DNA from 2 places in the Embleya sp. NPDC050154 genome. Region 2 is predicted to be linked to the other one. Evidence: riboswitches for the same ligand, from Rfam matches in the RefSeq annotation. Region 2 holds a riboswitch; the other holds the start of a gene.
The links. A riboswitch is a leader RNA that binds a small molecule or an ion and turns the genes downstream of it on or off. The one in region 2 is predicted to bind thiamine pyrophosphate.
Positions count from the first base shown of each region.

Region 1: linked by a shared signal. The riboswitch ahead of thiC (phosphomethylpyrimidine synthase ThiC) and the one ahead of thiO (glycine oxidase ThiO) in region 2 are both predicted to bind thiamine pyrophosphate.

Region 1 covers NZ_JBITJP010000014.1:234,416-237,736, reverse strand. The annotation lists gene ACIBSV_RS28365 (response regulator) at 1-178, shown strand, start outside; gene thiC (phosphomethylpyrimidine synthase ThiC) at 227-1,996, opposite strand; TPP riboswitch at 1,988-2,096, opposite strand; gene ACIBSV_RS28355 (hypothetical protein) at 2,149-2,349, opposite strand; gene tenA (thiaminase II) at 2,494-3,159, opposite strand; gene ACIBSV_RS28345 (cupin domain-containing protein) at 3,281-3,321, opposite strand, start outside.
Region 2 covers NZ_JBITJP010000005.1:327,599-330,919, forward strand. The annotation lists gene ACIBSV_RS13440 (thiazole synthase) at 1-491, opposite strand, end outside; gene thiS (sulfur carrier protein ThiS) at 497-706, opposite strand; gene thiO (glycine oxidase ThiO) at 703-1,869, opposite strand; TPP riboswitch at 1,865-1,976, opposite strand; gene ACIBSV_RS13455 (NAD(P)/FAD-dependent oxidoreductase) at 2,091-3,275, shown strand.

The DNA of each region.
Region 1 (3,321 bases), on a different contig from region 2:
CGGCCTGTCCAACAGCGAGATCGCCGCCCGTCTGGTGGTCACCGAGGCGACCGTGAAGAGCCATGTGGGCAGCATGTTCGCCAAACTGGGCCTGCGGGATCGCGCGCAGGCGGTCGTCTTCGCCTACGAGCACGGCGTCATCGTCGCCGGCGAGAGCGCCCGGCCCGGACCGGCCTGACGACGCCCCGGAAGCCGGCCCGCTCCCGGGACGTCGCCGACGCGTGCGTCAGTCGGCCAACGGCAGATAGACGCGGTTGCCCGAGGCGGCGAACTCCTGCGACTTGGCCCGCATCCCGGCCTCGGCGTCCACCTCCGACGCGACGGCACCATCGCCGTGCTCCGCGCGGATGTCGTGCGAGATCCGCATCGAACAGAACTTCGGTCCGCACATCGAGCAGAAGTGGGCCGTCTTGGCCGGCTCCGCCGGGAGCGTCGCGTCGTGGTAGGCGCGCGCGGTGTCCGGATCCATCGCCAGGTCGAACTGGTCCTGCCAACGGAACTCGAAACGGGCGTCGGAGAGCGCGTCGTCCCAGGCCTGCGCACCCGGGTGCCCCTTGGCCAGGTCCGCCGCGTGCGCCGCGATCCGGTAGGCGATCACGCCCGCCTTGACGTCGTCGCGGTCCGGCAGGCCCAGGTGCTCCTTCGGCGTCACGTAGCAGAGCATCGCGGTGCCCCACATGCCGATCATCGCCGCGCCGATCGCCGACGTGATGTGGTCGTAGCCGGGGGCGACGTCCGTGGTCAGCGGACCGAGTGTGTAGAACGGCGCCTCGTCGCAGATGCGTTGCTGGAGGTCGACGTTCTCCTTGATCTTGTGCATCGGCACATGGCCGGGGCCCTCGATCATCACCTGGACGTCCATCGAACGGGAGATCCGGCCCAACTCGCCCAGCGTCTCCAACTCGGCGAACTGCGCCGCGTCGTTGGCGTCCGCGATGGAGCCCGGGCGCAGACCGTCGCCGAGCGAGTAGGTCACGTCGTACGCGCGCAGGATCTCGGTCAGCTCGGCGAAGTGCGTGTAGAGGAAGTTCTCCCGGTGGTGCGCCAGGCACCACGCGGCCATGATCGAGCCGCCGCGCGAGACGATCCCGGTCTTGCGACGGGCCGTCAGCGGCACGTAGCGCAGCAGCACGCCTGCATGCACCGTCATGTAGTCCACGCCCTGCTCGCACTGCTCGATCACGGTGTCGCGGTAGAGCTCCCAGGTGAGTTCCTCGGGCTTGCCGTTCACCTTCTCCAGTGCCTGGTACAGCGGCACCGTGCCGATCGGGACCGGCGAGTTGCGCACGATCCACTCGCGCGTGGTGTGGATGTCCTTGCCGGTGGACAGGTCCATCACCGTGTCCGCGCCCCACCGGATCGCCCACACCAGCTTGTCGGTCTCCTCCTCGATCGAGGAGGTCACCGCCGAGTTGCCGATGTTCGCGTTGACCTTGACCAGGAAGTTCTTGCCGATCACCATCGGCTCGATCTCCGGGTGGTTGATGTTCGCGGGCAGCACCGCGCGACCGGCGGCGATCTCGTCCCGGACCAGCTCGGGCGTCAGGCCCTCGCGGATCGCCACGAACTCCATCTCCGGGGTGACCAGTCCGCGCCGCGCGTAGGCGAGTTGGGTCACCGCCTCGGCCCCGGACGCGCGCCTGGGCCGGGCCCCGGCGCCGGGCACCGCGAAACCGGCCGGGGTGAGCGCGCCGATCCGCCCGTCGTAGCGGACGGTGTCGCCGCGCTCCTCGATCCAGGCCTCCCGCAGCGCGGGCAGGCCGCGCCGCACGTCCACCTCGAAGGCGGGGTCGGTGTACGGGCCCGAGGTGTCGTACAGGCGAACCGTCTCGCCGTTGGTCAGATGCACCGTGCGTACCGGAACGCGCAGGTCCTCGCGCGATCCGGGGACGTAGCCGCGGTGGTGGGCGGGGGAAATCGGTCCGCTGGTGACCGTGTCCGCGGCGGCCGGGTCGGCAACCGGGACAGCGGGCAGCGATGTGTCGTGCGAGGTCATGGAAAGGCTCCCTACGCCGGCATTACCCGGTCAGGTTCTGCGGTCGGCGCGGCCTCAGCGCCCTCTCAGCCCGGTGCCCCGAGCTCCCGTGTATCTCCGTGTGGTGCGCCCCCACCCTGACACACCGTCGGTCGCACGACCAGCGTCGGGTTTCAGCCGAGCGGATCCCGCGGTTCGCGGCCGACCACCGCGGTACGCGCGAGCACGACCATCCCGACCGTGACGAGCAGCCCCACGACACCCTTGACGATGAGCATCAGGAAGGCCGAGAACAGCCAGATCAGCAACCAGCACAGCAGCACCAGCGCGAGCACCGGCACACCGACCCGCACCCACTGCGGCCATGTCTCCATCGTTCAACCCCCAGTCACGCGATCCCACGCGAGACGTGCGTGCGGGGACCACATTCCCCGCAAGGACACGTCGTATCCGGGCGGACCGGTTCCGGCCGGACCGAATCCGGCCGGCCGGGCGTCGCGACGACCGGCCCGATCCGCTCAGACCGGCCAGCGCTCGCCGCGCCACGCGGCGTCCCAGAACATCCACTCGTAGCGGGCCGTGGTGGTGAAGTGTTCGATCATCCGAGCCCGCTCGGTCGCCGAGAGGTCCTCGCCGATCCGGTCCACCAGATCGAGCACCGCGCGCACCGTCTCCTGGAACTCCTCGGCGCCGTAGGTGGCTATCCACCGCCCGTACAGCTCGTCGGGCGAGCCCTTGGCCAGCAGCGCGTCGCCCACGCGGGCGTAGATCCAGTAGCAGGGCAGCACCGCGGCCACACCTTCGGCGAACGAGCCGTTGTGCACGGTGGCGAGCAGGTAGCTGACGTAGGCCCGGGTGCTGGGCAACACCGGCTCGGTCGCGGTCGCGTCCGCCACCGAGCTGCCGAAGTCGACCATGAAGCCCTCGTGCAACGAGCGCTCGGCGGCGATCGCACCGGCCGCGTCGCCGGCGAACTGCACGGTCGTCGCCTCGTCCGGCGCCTTGGCCGCGCACACCGCGAGCGCCTTGGCGTAGTCGCGCAGGTAGTGCGAGTCCTGCACGACGTAGTGCCGAAACGCCTCGCGCGGCAGCGTGCCGTCGGTCAGCCCGTGGATGAACGGGTGCTCGAGGATCGCCGCGTAGACGTCCTCGATCGCGGCCCAGAGCTCGTCGCGCAGCGCCATCAGGTCTACTCCCGATCGTCGGATCCCGGGATCCGAATCCCGGATCCCAAGATGCGATTGTCGTACACGGGTCCGGGCCCGCCCGTGGGTGCGCCCCTCGCGCGCGCCGCGCGCATCGCGCTCAGCCCTCCGGCGGCGAGAAGAACACCAACACGCGCAGCG
Region 2 (3,321 bases):
ATGCCCAGGCCCGAACCGATCGGCGACCCGAGCGGCATCACCGCCACGCAGCCCACCTGCTCGAGCCGGCGCGCGAGCACCGGGTCGTCGTTGGTGTACGCCAGCACCCGGAAGCCGTCGTCGACCAACCGCTCTGCGGCATCCACGAGTTCCACCCCGTCCGGCAGCAACGTGCGCTCGTCGGCGACCACTTCGAGCTTGACCCAGTCGGTCTCCAGCGCCTCCCGGGCCAACCGCGCGGTCAGCACCGCCTCGCCCGAGGTGAAGCACCCCGCGGTGTTCGGCAACACCCGGATGCCCAACCGGCGCAGCACGTCCAGCACCGAGCCCGAGGTCCCCGGATCCACTCGGCGCATCGCCACCGTGGTGATCTCGGTGCCCGACGCGATCAGCGCCTGCTCCAGGATCTCCAGGCTCGGCGCGCCGCCGGTCCCGGTGATCAGCCGCGACGTGAAGGACTCGCCGCCGATCACCAGCTTGTCGTCGGCCATGCCGGTCATCCTCCCTGGACGGCGGTCAGCACCTCGACGCGGCTGCCCGCGTCGAGCACGGTCTCGGCCCACGCGCCGCGCGGCACCACGGACTCGTCCACCGCGACCGCGACACCCTTGGCGGCGGTGGTCAGCGTGGCCACGAGGTCGGCGACGGTGGTGCCGTCCGCGACGCGGCGCCGGTCGCCGTTGACAAAGACCTCGATGTCGTTCATGCCATCACCTCTCGGGCGGCGCTCGCGAAGCGGTCGGGCCCGAAGGGCGCGATGAGTTCGGGGGTGGTGCCGTGCGCGAGCGCCTCGGCCACGGTGTCGGCGGTGATCGGGGTGAGCAGGATGCCGTGCCGGTAGTGGCCGGTGGCCACCACCAGGCCGGCCAGCGCGGAACGACCCAGGATCGGCGCGTTGTCCGGGCTGCCGGGGCGCAGCCCGGCGAGCGTCTCCATCAAAGGCAGCTCGGTGATGCCGGGGACGAGTTCGTGCGCGTCGCGCAGGAGTTCGTACACGCCGCCGGCGGTGACCTCGGTGTCGTGCCCGAGTTCGTGCTCGGTCGCGCCGATCACCAGTTCGCCGTCCGCGCGCGGCACCAGGTACATGCTGCCGCCCTTGACCACGCCCCGGACGTTGCGGGACAGCAGCGGCAGCAGGGCCGGCGGCACCCGCAGGCGCAGGATCTCGCCCTTGACCGGGCGCACCGGCGGGACCGCCTCCGGCGGCAGGCCGGGGATCAGCGCCGAGCGGGCGCCCGCCGCGAGCAGCACCTGATCCGCGATCAGGTCGCGCCCGTCGGGCAACCGCACGCCGTACGCGCGCTCGTCGGCGACCAGGACGCGCTCGACGCGCTCGCGGACGAAGCCGACACCGGCCCGCGCGCAGGCCGCGAGCAGCGCCGCGACCAGCAGGCGGTTGTCGATCTGGTGGTCGTCCTCGACATGCAGGCCGCCGGTGATCGCCGGGGACAACATCGGTTCGAGCCGGCGGCACTCGCGGCTGGTCAGCCAGGACGAGTGCAGGCCCAGCCGCTGCTGGTGGGCGTGCAGGTCCTTGAGTACGGCCCGGTCGTCCGCGTCCAGCGCGACCGCGATCGTGCCGCACGCGCGGTAGCCCGAGGGCAGGCCCGCGGCCTCGGCCAGCTCGGCCGCGAACTCGGGGTAGCGCCGGGCCGATTCGATGCTCAGCCGGAGCAGGCTCTCCTCGCCGTACTGGAGTTCGGAGACGGGGGTGAGCATGCCGGCCGCGGCGTGCGAGGCGCCCGCGCCCGGGGTCGGGTCGACCACGGTGACGGCCAGTCCGTACCGGGTGCGCGCGCGCCACGCGACGGACAGCCCGGCGACGCCCGCGCCGACCACCACGACATCGGTGGTGGGGATGGTGGACATGGTGAGGGGAACTCCCTTCGCCGGTATGACCCGGATCAGGTTCGGACGGTCGGGGGCTCGCAGCCCCCCTCTCAGCCCGGTCTCACCGGGCTCCCGTGACCTCTCCACACTACGACACCGGTTTCGCGTGCCCCGGGGTGCCCGAGTGCGTCCGAGATGTCCTTGACTGAGTCAAGACCCTGCCCGCCGGTCGCGCCGGGGCGCGTCATAGGGTGCCCCGCATGGACAACGTGCTCGTCGTGGGTGCCGGCATGGCCGGCCTGCAAACCGTGGTGGCGCTGCGGGACCAGGGGTACGCCGGGCGCGTCACCCTGCTCGGCGCCGAGGCGCACGCGCCGTACGACCGGCCGCCGTTGTCGAAGGAGGTGCTCGCGGGCAAGACCGACGACACGTCCTTCGAGGCGGACTGGGCCGCGCTGGAGACCGAGGTGCTGTTCGGCCGGACCGCGACGGGACTGCGACCGGGCGCGGTGGACACCGACGCGGGACCGGTCGCCTTCGACCGCCTGGTGATCGCGACCGGCTCGCGCGTGCTCAACCTGCCCGGCGCGGGGGAGGTGCCCGGCGTGCACGTGCTGCGCACCATCGACGACGCCCGCGCGCTGCGCGCCGCACTGGTGCCCGGCGCGCACGTGGTGATCGTCGGCGCGGGCTGGATCGGCGCCGAGGTGGCCACCGCCGCGGCCGCCGCCGGCTGCCCGACCACCGTGGTCGAGGCCCTGCACACCCCGCTCGCCGGCCCCTTCCCCGACGCCATCGGCGAACGCTTCGTGCCGTGGTACGCCGAGGCCGGCGTGGAACTGCTGCTGGGCGCGCGGGTGGATCGCCTGGAGCCGGGCGCGGTACACCTGACCGACGGCCGCCGGCTGCGCGCGGACGCGATCGTGGTCGGCATCGGGGTGCGCCCGGCCACCGAGTGGCTGGCCGACTCCGGTGTGGCCGTCAACGACCGCGGCTTCGTCGAGGTGGACGACCACCTGGCCACCTCGGTGCCCGGGGTGTACGCGGTCGGCGACTGCGTGGACTTCCCGTCCGCCCGCTACGGCACCCGGATGAACGTCGAGCACTGGGACAACGCGCTCCAGGCACCGCGCGTGCTGGTGGCCAACCTGCTCGGCGGCGACCAGGCGTACGACCCGGTCCCGTATTTCTGGTCCGACCAGTTCGGTCGGATGGTCCAGTACGTCGGCCGGCACGGCGCGGGCGAGGAACTCGTCTTCCGCGGCGCGGGCCAGGACGGCAAGTGGGCCGCGGGCTGGTTCGCCGGCGACCGGCTGACGGCGCTGCTCGCCGTCGCCCGGCCGCGCGACCTGGCCCAGGGCCGCAAGCTCGTGCAACTGGGCACGCCGGTGGACCGGGAGCGGTTCGCCGACCCCGAGAACCCGCTCAAGTCGGTCGCGCGCTGACCGCGGTCGGGCCGCGCCGTGCCGCACCGGGCCGTACCGGGCCGGG